DNA from 2 places in the Arthrobacter sp. Y3223065 genome. Region 2 is predicted to be linked to the other one. Evidence: predicted binding sites of a transcription regulator. Region 2 holds the regulator's gene; the other holds the start of a gene.
What was found. Region 2 encodes Rex, which represses fermentation and respiration genes when NADH is low (regulators of the CRP and FNR family bind a similar motif). Its sites were predicted from a motif close to CTTGTGAANNNNTTCACAAG; they were not measured.
Positions count from the first base shown of each region.

Region 1: a site for Rex is predicted at 4,609-4,628, ahead of AC5RUK_RS01860 (glyceraldehyde-3-phosphate dehydrogenase). Genes of this name have one in related genera too.

Region 1 covers NZ_JBNHGC010000001.1:403,662-411,764, reverse strand. The annotation lists gene mptB (polyprenol phosphomannose-dependent alpha 1,6 mannosyltransferase MptB) at 1-684, opposite strand, end outside; gene orn (oligoribonuclease) at 895-1,509, shown strand; tRNA gene AC5RUK_RS01875 (tRNA-His) at 1,661-1,733, shown strand; gene def (peptide deformylase) at 1,874-2,446, shown strand; gene AC5RUK_RS01865 (hypothetical protein) at 2,501-2,701, opposite strand; gene AC5RUK_RS01860 (glyceraldehyde-3-phosphate dehydrogenase) at 2,902-4,362, opposite strand; gene AC5RUK_RS01855 (L,D-transpeptidase family protein) at 4,720-6,783, opposite strand; gene AC5RUK_RS01850 (glycerophosphodiester phosphodiesterase) at 6,829-7,581, shown strand; RNA gene rnpB (RNase P RNA component class A) at 7,608-7,999, opposite strand.
Region 2 covers NZ_JBNHGC010000002.1:230,245-238,347, reverse strand. The annotation lists gene AC5RUK_RS06000 (cytochrome c biogenesis CcdA family protein) at 1-736, opposite strand, end outside; gene AC5RUK_RS05995 (TlpA family protein disulfide reductase) at 739-1,353, opposite strand; gene AC5RUK_RS05990 (histidine phosphatase family protein) at 1,408-2,070, opposite strand; gene AC5RUK_RS05985 (hypothetical protein) at 2,363-3,172, shown strand; gene AC5RUK_RS05980 (redox-sensing transcriptional repressor Rex) at 3,234-3,911, opposite strand; gene AC5RUK_RS05975 (glutaredoxin family protein) at 4,078-4,338, opposite strand; gene AC5RUK_RS05970 (HAD family hydrolase) at 4,415-5,233, shown strand; gene AC5RUK_RS05965 (30S ribosomal protein bS22) at 5,362-5,460, opposite strand; gene AC5RUK_RS05960 (helix-turn-helix domain-containing protein) at 5,620-5,832, opposite strand; gene AC5RUK_RS05955 (3-deoxy-7-phosphoheptulonate synthase) at 5,986-7,152, opposite strand; gene AC5RUK_RS05950 (N-acetylglucosamine kinase) at 7,571-8,103, opposite strand, start outside.

The sequences.
Region 1 (8,103 bases), on a different contig from region 2:
CAGCCACAACGCCCGGTTGGGGTTGATGCCGTGCAGTTCGGCAAGTTTCGGCCCATAGTAGACGCACAGCGCGGCACCGCCGATCGCGAGGATCCGGAACATGATGATGGAGTATTCCGGATGGCCGCCGGTGAGCCAGACGATGAACTCCTCCATCCAGAGAAAGATCGGCCCATAAGGCGTTGGGCTGCGTGCCCAGAGGTCGTCGGCGCCGGTCTGCAGATAGTTCTGCAACTGGTCGTACCCATCCACGTAGGGATTGAGGTTGTTGACCATGACTTTGCCTTGGGCGATGTAGGCGTAGACGTCGCGGCTGAACAGTGGGATACACAGTGCCAGCGGGGTGCCCCAGGCGACGATAGCGGTCAGCGTTGCCCGCCGTGCGGACTCGCCCCAAACCGTGAACTGTTGACCGAGCCGCAGCCAGGCCCGCACCAGGATCATGCCCCCGAGGGCAAGCAGGACCACCGAGAGGATCACACCGACCAGTTCCACCCGCAGGAAGATCAGCAGGGGCCAGCGCCGCAGTTCGGACACCGAGGCCAGCCACCCGACCCCCAGCGACCCAAGGAACATCATGAACGAGCCAATGGCGCCCTCGAGGATGCTCCGGGTAGACCGTTCCTTGACGACGCTTCCGCTGCGGGAGCTGGAAGGTTCAGTCGCGGGTCTTGGGGCAGTCATCTTCTCGGCGGTCCAATCACTCCGGGGTCAGTACACCTGGTCCGGTGCGGCGCGTGCCGCTGGGGTGGTCTGCACGCCTCGGAACGGTCAGTCGAAGGCAGCGTGGGAGGCACGCCTGCTTGAGGTGCTCTCTGCATGTTAGCACCGGGGCCTCGGCATTCCCTGCCGCCTGTCCCGCGCGCCAGCACCCTGACGCGATACATTTGTCCAGTGCCAATCTCTAACGAACATATTGTCTGGATCGACTGCGAAATGACCGGACTGGACCTTGAAGCCGACGCGCTCATCGAGGTCGCCGTCCTGGTGACCGACTCGGAACTCAACATCCTTGGGGAGGGAGTCGACGTCGTCATTAAGCCCACTGCGGAGGCCCTCGCCCAGATGAACGACTTCGTCCGCACCATGCACACCACGTCCAAACTGCTGGACGAGCTCCCGCACGGCATGACGATGGCCGAGGCCGAAGACAAAGTGATGGAATACATCACGGCGTGGGTTCCCGAACCCCGCAAGGCGCAGTTGGCAGGCAATTCCGTTGGCACGGACCGCACCTTCCTGGCCCGCGACATGCCCCGCGTCATTGATCACCTGCACTACCGGATCATCGACGTTTCCACGATCAAGGAGCTCTCGCGCCGCTGGTTCACCCGGGCCTATTTTCAAGCGCCGGCCAAGAGCGGCGGACACCGGGCACTAGGCGACATCAAGGACTCAATCAATGAGCTGCGTTACTACCGGCAGGCCGTCTTCGTCCCCTCCCCCGGCCCGGATTCAGCCACCGCCAAGAAGATCGCCGCAAGCATCGGCGCCAGTTCCGGGGCCTAAGATGTTAGCTGTGCCACTTTACCTGCGGGAATGGCCTAAAGTGGCAAAAGCCAGATGAAAAGCATGTAAACTAGTCTGCGTTGCCTTACTGGTTGGAGACCGGCAGGAACCGCTGGAGCGGGGTCTGTCGGGAGGAACAAGAGGGCACTTGGTGGGTATAGCTCAGCTGGCAGAGCGCCTGGTTGTGGTCCAGGAGGTCGCGGGTTCAATCCCCGTTACTCACCCCGAAGGTCCGGCAGCAGCCGGCAGGCAGAGCCGTCCCGAAGCCGGGGCGGCTCTTCGCATGTCCGGCCCGACGGCGACGCCTCGCGCTGATGGTTAAACAGCGCACGCCCAGGCGAATCATCCTGAGTGAAGGAGAGAAATGACCGTCCGCCCCGTCACTATCACCGGCGAGCCGGTGCTGCACCGCCGTGCAGCCGAGGTTGAGAATTTCGACGACGAGCTCCGCGCGATCATCGATGACATGTTCGAGACGATGGACGAGGCACACGGCGTAGGGCTCGCTGCGCCGCAGATCGGGGTGGGACTGCGAATCTTCACCTATGAATTCGCCAACGACGACGACGTCCCGCCGCGGGGCGTACTGGTCAATCCGACCCTGGTACTCGGCAAGGTCTCGGGCGCGGAACCCGACCCCGACGAGGAAAACGAGGGCTGCCTGTCCGTGCCAGGACACAGCTACCCCCTGAAGCGGGCCGAGTGGGCCCGCGTCCGAGGGTTCGACGCGGACGGCAGCCCGGTGGATTTCGAGGCGACCGGCTGGTTCGCCCGCGTGATGCAGCACGAGTACGACCATTTGGACGGCAAGCTCTACATCGACCGGCTCAATGACCGGTGGGGCAAGCGGGCGCGGAAGAACATCAAGAGGGAAGGCTGGGGCGTTCCCGGCAACACGTGGCTGCCCGGGGTCGATCCGGACCCGTTCGGCCACTAGCCGTCCGCAGCCCTCTGCGCACTGAGGTCCCCAATCCCAGAGGGCGGATCCGGGTCAGCTGTCCGTGAGACTGGACCTATGGTCCTTTTCGCAACGGTGCAGATCTTCCAGCGCGATGTCCCGCAGCCGTTTGAGTTCGTCAACGCGCTTCTCCGTCACATAGCCGCGGGCGTAGGCGTCCTGCGCCGCATCCAGCAGCCGCTGGGCCTCCTTATGATTGACCTGCGCCCGTTCCCAACGCGTCATCTCTACCATGCGGCCATTGTAGGAACGGCGCCGCCGCAAAGCCATAGCGTCAGTGGTTCCGTGGACCGCTTCAACCTTCAGGGCCGTCTGGATCGCGACGAACCGGCCATTAAGCAAGAGTCCCCCAATGCCACCGGCCTCTAAACGGCAGAAGCCGGCGGCATTCGCATGCCGCCGGCTCCGCCGTCGTTATTGCCGAGTAAGGGCGATCAGACCGTCTCGGCCACCGGTTCCAGCACGGCCGGGAAGATCTTCGGGTTGACGCCGGCAATCTCCTCGAGCACGCGGACCACCTGGCAGCTGTAGCCGAATTCGTTGTCGTACCAGACGTAGAGCACGGCGTTCTTGCCGCTGGCAATCGTGGCCAGGCCGTCCACGATCCCCGCACGGCGGGAACCGACGAAATCGGTGGAGACGACCTCGGGAGAGTCGATGTAGTCGATCTGCTTGCGCAGGTCCGAGTTCAGCGACATGCCGCGCAGGTACTCGTTCAGGCTTTCCTTGGTGGCGTCGTGTTCCAGGTTCAGGTTCAGGATGGCCATGGAAACGTCCGGGGTGGGGACGCGGATGGCGTTGCCGGTGAGCTTGCCTTCCAGCTCCGGCAGGGCCTTGGCCACTGCCTTGGCTGCACCGGTCTCGGTCAGCACCATGTTCAGCGCGGCGGAGCGGCCGCGGCGGGAACCCTTGTGGAAGTTGTCGATCAGGTTCTGGTCATTGGTGTAGGAGTGCACCGTTTCCACGTGGCCGTGGGCAATGCCGAACTTATCGTTCAGAGCCTTGAGGACCGGGGTGATGGCGTTGGTGGTGCAGGAGGCGGCGGAGACGATCTTGTCCTCGTCGGTAATGTCCGAGTGGTTCACGCCGTGGACGATGTTCTTCAGGCTGCCCTTGCCCGGAGCGGTGAGGAGCACGCGGGAGACGCCGGGGCACTGCAGGTGCTGGGACAGCCCGGCCTCGTCGCGCCACTTGCCCGTGTTGTCCACGACAATGGCGTCCTTGATGCCGTACTGGGTGTAGTCGACGGACGCCGGGTCGTTGGAGTAGATGAACTGGATCAGGGTGCCGTTGGCCTGGATGGTGTTGTTGTCTTTATCCACGGAGATCGTGCCCTCAAAGGGGCCGTGCACCGAGTCGCGGCGCAGCAGGCTGGCGCGCTTGACCAGGTCGTCGTCGCTGCCCTTGCGGACTACGACGGCGCGCAGGCGCAGGCCGTGGCCGCCGCCGGAGTGGCCCACCAGGATCCGGGCCAGCAGACGGCCGATGCGGCCGAAGCCGTAGAGCACAACGTCGGTGCTGGTGCGCTCGTCGGCGCCGCGCTTGCCGACGATATCGGCCAGCTCGGTGCGCACGAAGTCCTTCAGCTCGGCGCCGTCACCCTCGTTCTTGAACTTCACCAGCAGGCGGGCCAAATCCACGGAACCTGCGCCGAGGTCCAGCTCGCTCATCGCCTGCAGCACGGGGAAGGTCTCTTCCAGCGGCAGTTCGGTGTCATCAATCTGGCGGGCAAAGCGGTGCGCCTTCAGGATGCCCACCACGGACTGGTTGATCAGGCTGCGCCCGTGGATGGAGGTGACTACGTTGTTTTCGCGGTACAAGCGCCCGATCATCGGGATCATCGCTTCGGCAAGTGCCTCGCGGTTGGTCCACGTATCCAGGGCCGACTCTGACATCTGGTTCACAGAATTACCTTCCTACATCAGCCGGGCTCTCCCTCGAGCCCGGTTGTCACCGCCGTGGATTTTCACGACGACGCCGGTTGGCCCGACAGTCTGTCCGGCCACGCGGCACGCCACCGCCAAGTGCCGGCGGGAAGCTTTGTGGATCTGCCCGTTCCCGTCGCCGACTTTCGATCGGCGGCGGCTCACGCCTATCCGTTATCCATTCTAGAGACTACGCGGAGCACGTACGCACCGTTACACGTGAACTGCCTCACAGGGTTGGGGATTGCCGGCCGGCTGGGTCCGCCGCCTCACGCCGACGGCGGTGCTCCCCGCTCAGGGACGCGCCGCCGTCGGCCGTTCGAAGGATCAGGCTTTGAAGATGTCCTGCCGGACGCCCATGATGATTCTGTCCCCGGGGTCCGCGGTCTTGAGGTACCGGACCACGTTCTTGAGGTCCAGTGCGATGCAACCCGCCGTCGGAACGGGGTTGGCGTGCAGGAAAATGGCGAATCCCGCTCCCTGCCTGATAGTTTGCCCCGGCCCGCGGTTGTAGTCGATCACAGCGCCTTGGCGGTAGTCCCCGGTCGGCAGGCGCATGAAAAACCACATGTTCTCGTCCGGCCACCGTTCATAACCCACAGAACCGGCTTCGTAGTACTTGTTGTAGGAGGAGCCGAGCGTACCGGACCATCTGGACCGCTTGTTCAGCTTCTTGTACTTGAGGTCCGTGCCGGGGTTACCCTCACCGAATGCTTCATGGACAGTGAAACTGCCCTGCGGGGACCAGCGGTACTGGGTGTGCCCGGATGCCACTCCCGGGCGTTTGAACCCCTTGAGTCCCACGGTCGCCTTGCCCGTTTTCCATTCCTGCTTGTAGACGGAGCCAACCCGCACGCAGTTGATGAAGCTGGCCTTGGAGGTTCCGTACTTCTCCGCGATGGTGAAGGAAATGCGGTTGGCCCAGCCATGCGCGTAGCGGGTCTTGTTCGCGCCGATCGCCCAGCACTCATTCTTCGGGTACATCACGGCGCCCACCCGAGCCGCCACCAGGGAGCCGCCCTGGAAAACCTGCGTGGTCTTGCCGCTGCGCTTCACGGCGTCCTGCAAGGGGTAGCCCAACGTGCCGTTCTGGCTACCGCGGGCCTTCCAGCTGTAATTCATCTGTGCAGTGAGAATCCTGGCGCCCGTAGAGGGCGAGTACGCGATCGTCCCCTTTTGGAAGAGCTGGACACATCCCTTGGACTTGAGGCCGCACTTCATGTCGGCCGTCGGGTAGCCCAAGGTCCCGCGTTCATATCCTGAAGTCTTGAACTTCTTAAAGATTTGGTGCTGAAGGTCCATGCTTCGAGCACCGGTTTTCGCACTCCAGTAGATGCCGATCCGCTTGGCACTCTTCGAGGACGGCTTGTAGGTACGGACGCACCCGTTGTCCACCAGGCGGCAGTTGAGATCGTTGACCGCAATCAGCTTGAGTAATTTTGCTTTGGCTTCGATGGCCTTTTTGCCGGCGACAATGTGCGGAGGCGTGTAGCTGATGGTGCCTCCCTGGAATCGCTGCGAGGCGCTCTTGTCGGAGGCGACCTTCATGTCTGCGATGGGATAGCCGTACTTGCCGTTTTCGTACTTGGCAGCTTGGAAAGTCTTGTAGATCGCATGTTTGAGATCCACGGCGAAAGCGCCCGTAGCCGCCGACCAGTAGATACCAATCCGCGCCGTCCCGCCGCTGTCCGTGTAGGTGCGGACACAGCCGTTGTCCTTGAGCGTGCAACGGAAGTCATTGACCGGGCTGAGCTTTAAGGCCATGGCCTTCGCGGCGATTGTCTTCTGCCCTGCCGCTACATGCGGTGGCTCTGCCAGCGTCTCATCTGTCTCGGGAGCTTCCTGGGGGGCGCTCTGCTGCACGAGCGCATTAGAACGCTCCCCTGGTGCCTTCTCCGGTTCTGTGGGCAGCACCGACGGTGTCGGGGTTGCGGGAACGTTTGGCTCCTCCGACGCGCCGCTGGATGGGACCGCGGGAGTCGAAGGTGGAGAAGCAATGGTCGTTGGTGTCGGCTCGGGTTCCGGGGTCGTTTCGGCGGGCGGGGCCTCGGTCGGGACGGGGCTTTCGCCATTGTTCGGCATGCTGTCCGGTGTTGGATCAGCGGGAGCGGGCGCTTGGGAAGATTGACTGACCGGTGCCGCCTCGCTGGAAGCGAAGGCGGGCAGGGTCGAGGCGAGCAGCGTCGTGAGGACTGCTGTTGTCAGGCCAACGCGCAACATGGAGCGCAGCGAAGTAGGCGAGAGCGAAGGGCGGTTCATAGTTCCCCCGGCGAGAGATGCAGGCTGGCGATGGAACCAGCTGAGACTGTATCGACCACTGTCGTCTAAGGCCCGCGGAATGTTAGGCGGCATGAATGGACTCGCCATTCCCCCGCGGCGAGGCTGTTTCATTCATGGGCATAGTCGGACGCACCTTAGACTCAACGGGTGAAACGAATGATCGCATGTCTCGCAGGTTTGTTGTTGGCTCTGACCGCCTGCGCTGCTCCCGAAAGACCTACGATGGTGGCCCATCGGGGCGGGGCTCTGGTATACCCCGAATCCTCATCCGAAGCATTCAAAGCCGTGGCGGAGTCCGACTTTCCCATCGAGATGGACTTGCGGGTTCTCGGTGATGGAACTCTGGTCCCCCTCCACGATGAAACGGTGGACAGGACCATGAGCGGCATTGCGGGAGAACCGCGGAGCATCAGGCTCGCTGAGTGGCGCCAGGCTGCGATCCGTCATCCGGCAGGGGGTGCGCCCGGCACACCCACCACTTGGGAGCAAATTGCGGATGAGTACGGCGAGAACCACGTTCTTGTACCGGAAATCAAGGAGTCGGGCATTGATGTGGACGGCTTTGTCGAGTCGATAACCCGCCGCGGCATAGAACAGAACGTCATCGTTCAATCTTTCGACTACGGCCTCGCGACGCGCTTGGCAAACGAAGGACTGAACGTTCTATTTCTCGTTGGCGCGAACGCCGAGATCGATCCGGCGACGGTGAGGGAAGACGGAATCTCACACATCGGTCCGCATAAGGACGTCGACAGCACGAGCATCGCTGCCATGAAGGAAGCCGGATTAACAGTGTGGCCGTGGACTGTGAACGATCCGAAACAAGCAGCTTCGCTGCTGGAGGCAGGGGCCGACGGCGTCTTTACGGACGATCCGTGGATGCTGTCTGAGGCACTCGCAGCCGAGTGATTCCGCAGATGGCGCCAGATGAGAAAGGGACGGGTTGGCCTATGAGCCGGGTTCTGTCACCTGCGGCAGTTGCCCGCCGCCGGGTGGCGATCATCCATCTAGGAGCACCGTTGCCGGTACCCTCAAGCGGCCTACCCGGACACTCGGGCGAGCAGCCCTCGATCGTGCCCTGTCTGACCTTGCTCCGGGTGGGGTTTACCTAGCCGTCCCGGTCGCCCGGGGCGCTGGTGGTCTCTTACACCGCCGTTTCACCCTTACCAGGTCCTGCCGAAGCAGTCCTGGCGGTCTGTTTTCTGTGGCACTTGCCTGCGGGTTTCCCCGAGTGGGCGTTACCCACCACCCTGCCCTGTGGAGCCCGGACTTTCCTCGGCGGACTCATCCTCGCGGACCAGCCCGACGCGATCGCCCAGCCAACCCGTCCCGCCTTCAGGATACGGCCTGCTCCCCCGTCACCCGTAATTCCCGCTTCTGCCGCTTCCCTTCAGGGACGACGGCGGCGGGCAGCCTTTCGTTCGGCCGCGA
Region 2 (8,103 bases):
AGTCTCCCCAGAGCCCGCTGGCCATCAGCAGGCCCAAAACCACCAGCATGGCGCCGCCGGCCCGCTGCAGGAACAACCGGTGCTGGCGGAAGAACGCCATGGCGCCCATCCCCCGCCGCACGCCGAGGGCGATCAGCAGGAACGGGATCCCCAGGCCCAGGCAGTAAACGAAGGCCAGGAACGCGCCCTTGGCCGCATCGGCGCCGCCCGAGTAGGCCAGCGCCTGCACGGCGGAAAAGGTCGGGCCGATGCAGGGCGCCCATCCCAGCCCGAACGTCATGCCGAGCACCGGCGCTCCCCACAACCCGGCCGGCGGACGCGACTGGATCTTGCGGTCCCGCTGGAAGTAGGACAGGCCGCCCATGAAGATGATGCCCATGGCGACGACGACGACGCCCAGCACCTGGGTGACCCAGCCGGCGTCGCTGCCCTTCAACCAGGCACCGAGCTGGCCGAAGATCGCCCCGATAATCACGAAGACGACGGAAAACCCCAACACGAACAGCCCAATGCCGGCGAACATCCGGCCGCGGCGCTGGCGTTCGAGGTCCACGCCCGTCAGGCCGGTGACGTAGCCCAGGTAGCCGGGAACCAGCGGCAGCACGCACGGGGACAGGAAGGAGACCAGCCCGGCCAGCATGGCCACGGGGATTGCCAGCAGCACGGAGCCGTTCAACACCGTGTCGCCAAAAGCGCCGCCCAAAGTCATCGGCAGCGCGGCCGTCGCCCACCCCATTGCTAGGCGGCCACTGAGTCTTTAATCAGGGCCCTGAGGGTGCCCTTGTCCGCAACGCCCAGGATCCGGGCGGCGACGCGGCCTTCCTTGTCCAGCACCAGCGTGGTGGGTACGGCCTGCGGTGGCACATAGGCGGTCATCGCCAGCAGGACGTCGCCGTTCTTGTCCATGAAGCTGGGATACGTCACCCCGAAGTTGCGCTCGAATGCCTCCGCCGTGGGGCGCTCGTCCCGGATGTTGACCCCGTAGAACCGGGCGCCGTCGGCGAATTCCTCGCTGAGCGCCTGCAGGTCCGGAGCTTCCAGCCGGCACGGCGCGCAGGAGGCGTACCAGAAGTTGAGAACCGTCACCTGTCCGGCCCAGTCGGCTGCATCGACGGTGGTGCCGTCGAAGAGCTTGGCGGTCAGCTGGACGGGTTCGCCGCGCGACTCGGGCGCGTACTCGGTGACCGACCCGTCGCCGGCAATGTAGTTCTTGTTGTCGCCCGCGTTGGCCTGCTGGGCCAACGGGTCCTCGGCGGAACAGGCGGCGAGCGAGAGGGCGCCCAGCAGCCCCGCACCGACTTTGAAGGCGGTACGGCGATTGAACAAACGGGGGTTATCGGCAGTCACAGTCACACTTTTCTTCGTGGGGTTGGGGGTATCCCACTTCTACAACGCGTAGTAATTCTATTATGCTCCGGGCAGGTTCGCCGCACCGGGCAGGAGGTGGGCGCACGGCTCGGCATAACGCACCGCGGTGAGGCGGCCGTCGTCGAACTCCAGGGAAGTCACCGAGGCCAGCGTGCACTGGCGGCGGCGGGGATCGTGCCAGAGCCGTTTGCCCTCGCAGGCCAGCCGGGTCACCCAGATGGGCAACTGGTGACTGACCAGGACCGCCTCGGCGCCCTCGCCGCCGCGTTCTACCGCGATCCGGCGGGCGTCGTCGATGGCCTTGCGCATCCGGGTGGCCTGCGCCGCGTACGGCTCCCCCCAGGACGGCCGGAATGGATTGTAGAGGTGCGGCCAGTGCCGGGGCTGGTTCAGGTGCGAGCGGATGTCCGCCAAGCCCTCGAAGTGATTCTCGGCTTCGATGATCCGCTCGTCGGTAACGATCTCGAGGCCGAGCGCCTTGGCGGTCGGGGCGGCGGTTTCCTGTGCCCGGGTCAGCGGCGAGGCCACCAGGTAACTGATGGTGGCGCCGTCGTCGCGGCGTTCTGAAAAGTAGCCGGCGGCACACTCGGCCATTTCCTGGCCCAGGGCGGACAGCCTGAAGCTCGGCAGCCTGCCGTAAAGCACGCGGTCGGGGTTGTGGACCTCGCCGTGGCGGAGCAGGTGGACGGTAGCTTCGGGCATGGGTACAAGTGTCTCAAACCGCCGGTGTTTGCCCAAAAGCCCCGGCATACCGCCGGCGGGCGTGCACCTCCGGCGGCTTGGCTGGCGGGGGCTGGCCGCGGGGCGGGCCGAGGCGGGCCGAGGCGGGCCGGGGCGGGCCGCGAGGCTGAAAATCATCCTTCAGGCCGACCGACACGGCGCAGGCCTGCATTGTAGTGTTGCATTAACAGCTGCCAAGCACCTCTGCGGCCGGCGCGCAGGCTGGCCGGCGCAGACGTGCGACCCGTGTGGATGAGATGAAAAGGAACCGGCCATGAGCACCCCAGAAAACGAACCGAACCAGCCCGGTGACGGGGAAGGCCGGCCCGGAGGCCAGGAGCAGCCCCGGTACGGGCAGAACCTGCCGCAGTACGGCCAGAACGCGCCCCAGCAGCCCGGCTCGGATCAGCCTCCGTACGGGCAAAACGCCCCCCAGTACGGACAGTACGGGCAGAACCCGCCGCAGTACGGACAGCCCGGACAGCAGCCCTACGGGCAGGGCCAGCAGGGCCAGTCCCCGTACGGTCAGCAGTACGGGCAACAGCCTTACGGCTACCAGAGCGCCGTGCCCGGCCAGTACGGCTACCCCGGCGGGCAGGCGCAGGCCACCGCCAAGCCCACGGCGCCGCGCGAAGTCATGATCGCCTTCTGGCTGATCATCGCTGCCGCCGTGCTGACCGCCATCGAAATGCTGACCGAACTGGCGAACCTGGACGGCACCATGGCGATGGTGCTCAACGACCCGGCGGTCCGCGAAGCCCTGGGCGAGCAGGGCGGCCAGTTCACCGACGCGGAGCTGGCGGAGATGATGAGCGGCACTGCAGGAGTGTTTATCGTCATCACCGCGGTGATCGCCGTCGGGCTGTACCTGATGGTGGCCTTCGGCGTGAAGGCAGGCAAGAACTGGGCCAGGATCACCGGCACGGTATTCGCTGCGCTGTCGCTGTTCGGACTTTTCAACATCTGGTTCGGCACCTTGTCGGTGCTGCTGGGCATCGCGGCGATCGTGCTGCTGTTCATGCCGGCGTCGAACAGGTTCTTCCAGGCCACCAAAGCGCACAAGTTCGGCATCTACGGCCGCTGAGCAGAGCGGTTCCGGCCGTTTGACGGCCGCTTGACGTCCGCCGGCGGCGGGGCGCCGCTGCTCAGCTATGCTCCGTCGCCTGCGCCCGTTGCGCGTGGTAGGCCAGGATCTGCAGTTCGGTGGCCATGTCCACCTTGCGCAGCTGCACGGATGGCGGGACCTGCAGCACCGCGGGCGCAAAGCTGAGAATGCTCGTCACGCCGGCTTCGACGAGCCGGTCGCAGAGTCCCTGCGCCGCGCCCGCTGGCACGGCCAGGACCGCCATGTTGGCGCCGGTTTGCCGCAGGACGGGTTCCAGGTCAGCGATCGGGCTGACGCGCATCCCAGCGACCTCCGACCCGATAACCTGCGGGTCTGCGTCGAAGAGCGCCACGACCCCGAAGCCCTTGGTGGTAAATCCGGAGTAGCCGGCCAACGCCCTGCCCAGGTTGCCGATGCCGACGATCGCGACTTTCCAGTCCTGGGTGAGCCCCAGAGCCGCGGCAATCTCCTGGCCGACCAGCCGTACGTCGTAGCCCACGCCGCGGGTGCCGAACGAGCCGAGGTAGGAGAGGTCCTTGCGCAGGGTGGGCGGGCTGACGCCGGCGGATTCGGCCAATTGCTCGGACGATATGCGTTCCGTGCCTTCAGACACCAGCGAATTCAGGGCCCGGAGGTAGATGGTCAGGCGTGCGAGGGCGGCCGGCGGGATCTCGTTGCCGGATGGCCTGGCCGCCTCGGTATCCGGGAGGTGGGTCACTGTTGTCGCTCCGATGCCTGCTGCGGGGCTCCGATCCTGCTGTGTCCAGCCGGTCCGGGTCCTGGGTGCCGCCGGCGGCTGTCCAACCGCAGGCTAGTGTCCCCCCAAGATTAAGCTGCCCCGCGCCGCTCTCCAACTCCGATGACGCGGGCCTGTCGGCCTCGAACTACTGTGTGAGCAGCCGTCTCAGCCGGTCCGGATCAATGTGCCAGAAGTCCCGCTGGACGCCGTCGATCATGACCACGGGGATCTCTTCGGCGAAGCGCCGCTCCAACTCGGGGTCCTCGAGGATGTTCTTCTCCTCCCAGGCGAGACCGAGCTCCCCCGCAACACTCCCGACAGTCTCTCGTGCCGCCTGGCACAGATGGCAGCCGGGTTTGGTCAGCAGCACCAGTTCGTGCGCGCGGCCGGCGTCGGATCCACTCATGCCTTCCACGGTAGCCGCCACCGGCGGCGAACGGACAATTCCCGGACAATTCCCGGCGCCTCGTTAGACTCGAAGCATGCCCAAGACCGCCGCCGGCCATGCACAGCGCGCCTCGGTCTCCGCCGACCCGGGGACGGAAGCGGCATTTTTCGACGTCGACAACACCCTGATGCGCGGGGCCAGCCTGTTCCACGTGGCCCGCAAGATGTACCAGCGCGGCGCCTTCCGGATGCGCGACGCTGCCGGCTTCGGCTTCAAACAGGCCCGCTTCCTGATGCGGGGAGAAAACCTCAAGGACATCCAGTCCATCCGTGACACGGCGCTGGCCCTGGCCACCGGCCTGATGAGCGACGACGTCAAACAACTGGGCGACGAGGTCTACGACGAAGTCATCGCCTCCAAGATCTGGCCCGGAACCAGGGCGCTGGCGGACCAGCACCTGCGGGTGGGCCGCAAGGTCTGGCTGGTGACGGCCACGCCGGTCGAAGTGGCCGCCGTCATCGCGGACCGGCTTGGCCTGACCGGCGCCTTGGGCACGGTGGGCGAAATCGAAGACGGTGCCTACACCGGACGGCTCATCGGGGACATCCTGCACGGGCCGGCCAAGGCTGTTGCGGTCGAGGAGCTGGCCATCCGCCAGGGCCTGGACCTCGCGCGCTGCTGGGCCTACAGCGACTCATACAACGACGTCCCACTGCTGACCCTGGTGGGCAACCCGGTGGGCATCAACCCGGACATGAGGCTGCGCCGGCACGCCCGGCAGAACAACTGGCCGGTCTATGACTTCAGGAGCGGCCGGCGGGCGGCCACGGTGGGCCTGAAGGCCGCCACGGGGGCCGGCGCGGCCTACGGGCTCTGGCGCGGCGTCAATTGGTTCCGCCGGCCGGCGGCGTAACGGCCGGCACAGCCCGTCCCGCCCCAACCCACGCCCAACCCGCCGAACGGCATGAACGGGCCGGTTAACGGCACAAGGCCCGCCAGTTTCCTGGCGGACCTTGGAAGCTTGGGAACCGGTTGTCGGTCCTACTTCTTGTTGCGGCGCTGGTGACGGGTCTTGCGAAGCAGCTTACGGTGCTTCTTCTTGGCCATACGCTTGCGGCGCTTCTTAATAACTGAACCCACGAGTCCCTCATTCACTGATAGTTTCGCAAGCTGCCGGCGCCCGGCGGGGCACACGCCAACTCACGGTTTTCGACGATGACGTAAAACGTTCCTTAACAGGGTACCGCCTCTGCGCCCCCGGCATTGACCGCCGGCTAGCAGCAGGCCCGCACCGGAGCGTCAGGCGGTCCCGGTCTCCCGGTCGATCACGGCGCCGCGCAGGTACTCCTCCACGGCTGATTCGGGCACCCGGTAGGAACGTCCGAAGCGCACGGCGGGCATCTCGCCCGAATGCACCAAGCGGTAAACGGTCATCTTGGACACGCGCATGACTGCGGCCACTTCCGACACCGTCAAGAAGCGCACACTCGAGAAATTATTCTCGTCAGCCATTACGCACTGTTCCTTTACTGTAAGCAACACCGGCGGCGTGCCGCCTTGCCCCGCCCCAACAACCGTCTTCCTAGATACTTTAGAGGCTGTTGTGGCAAAAGTGAAAGTGCACACTGTAGCTTAAGCGTTTTAACCAAGCACGGGCTTTCGCCCTCATGCCGCTTTCGGGGCGCGATGTCGGGCGGCCGATGCAAGCTGGGCCAGCACGTCGGCCGTCACGTCCCATTCCATGCAGGCATCCGTGACGCTCTGCCCGTACACCAACGCCCGTCCGCCGGCGTCTTGGGACACCTCCAGTTTCTGTGCCCCGCCCACCAGGAAGCTCTCCAGCATCAGGCCGGCGATGGCGCTGCCGCCTGCTTCGACCTGCGCGGCAATCTCCAGAGCCACCTCGGCCTGGCGGTGGTGGCTCTTGCCGCTGTTGGCGTGACTGGCGTCCACGATCAGCCGCGGATTCAGACCGGCTTTCGCCAGCGCCCCGGAGGCCGCCGCAACCTGGTCGGCTCCGTAGTTCGGGCCGCTCGCGCCGCCGCGCAGGATCACGTGGGTGTCGGGATTGCCGTTGGTGGACACGAGCGCGGCACGCCCCTCCCCGTCGATCCCCAGGAACACCTGTGCCGCGGACGCGGCGTGGCAGGCGTCGAGCGCGACCTGCAGCCCGCCGTCGGTGCCGTTCTTGAAACCCACCGGCATGGAGAGTCCGGACACCAACTGGCGGTGGATCTGGCTCTCGGTGGTGCGCGCGCCGATCGCGCCCCAGCTGACCAGGTCCGCCAGGTATTGCGGGCTGATCGGTTCCAGGAACTCCGTGGCCACCGGCAGGCCGAGCTCCGCCACGTCCAGCAGGAAGGTCCGCGCCAGCCGCAGGCCGGCGGCGATGTCATGGGAGCCGTCCAGCCGCGGGTCGTTGATCAGCCCCTTCCAGCCCACGGTGGTGCGCGGCTTCTCGAAGTACGTGCGCATCACGATCAGCAGCTCTTCGCGGTGTTCCCGCGCAACCTGCGCCAGGCGGCGCGCGTAGTCCAGGCCTGCCGCGGTGTCGTGGATCGAGCATGGCCCGACGATCACGAGGAGCCGGTCGTCCACCCCGTCCATGACGGCACGGATCTCCTCGCGGCCGCGGGCGACGACGGCGGCGGCTTCGGCGGTCAGGGGCTGTTCCTGCAACACGTCGCCGGGCGACGGCAGCGGGCTGAAGCCACCCACCCGCAGGTTGTTCGTGCTGCGCGGCGAGGCCGGGGCGGCCGCTTCGACCTCCGCGACGCCGTGGCCCGGCGTCGGCGCTTCGGTTTCCAGGAGGTGGTTGGCTGCTGCATTCATTGTCGGTGTCCCGTCTGTTGGCGGCGGGACTTTGTTACAGAACCCGCCGGAGAAATGGCGAAGGGCAGAGAATCATCTCTGCCCTGTTGGCTCTGAAGGTCGGTATGCGTAGGCGCTAAGCGGTTACGTCAGGCCCCTCCAGAGCCAACGCAAAATACGCATACCAACGAGTCGTCATACCCGGAACTCTACGCGGGATCGGCGGGAGAGGGAAAACGCGCGCCGGGACATGACAGATTATGACGACGTCGGGGCGCCGGCTCCCGCGGCGGCAGCGCCAGCCCGACGGCGGGGCGCCGGCTGCAGCGCAGCGTCGGCTGCGGCGCCCGCGGAGGCAGCGCCAGCCGGACGGCGCAGCGCCGGTTCCCGCGGCGGCTGAGGCCGGAGGTGCGGGAAGGGTGGCGTCCCCGGAGCGCGCTCAGGCCAGGCCGGCCAGGACATCAATGCCGAAGACGGGCTCCCGGTCCAGCGGTCGGATGTCCGCGATCCCCTGCGGTTCCAGTGCGGCAGCCAGCGACCGTTGGAACCGCGGGACGTTCATGCCGAGTCCGCCGCCGAGCACCACCGGGCCGCTCATGCCCAGCCGCCGGGAGACCAGGGCAATCTGGCCGGCCAGGTCCGCCGCGGCGCGGTCGACGATCGCCCCCGCCGGCGGGTCGCCTTCGTCGGCGGCGGCCACCACCAGGCGGGACTTGCCCGCCCAGAACCGCCGGTCGGTTTTCGGTGAGTGGAACAGCGCGATCAGTTCCACCGGGTCCTGCAGCCCGCAGTCGTCCAGCAACAAGTCCGTGAGCCGGTCCCGTGGCAGGCCCGCATCCAGGCGGGAGAGTACGTGCCGCACTGCTTCCCGCCCCAGCCAGTAGCCGCTGCCCTCATCGCCCAACAGGTGCCCCCAGCCGCCGGCGCGGGCCTCAAGTCCGGCCTCGTTGATGCCCCAAACCGACGATCCGG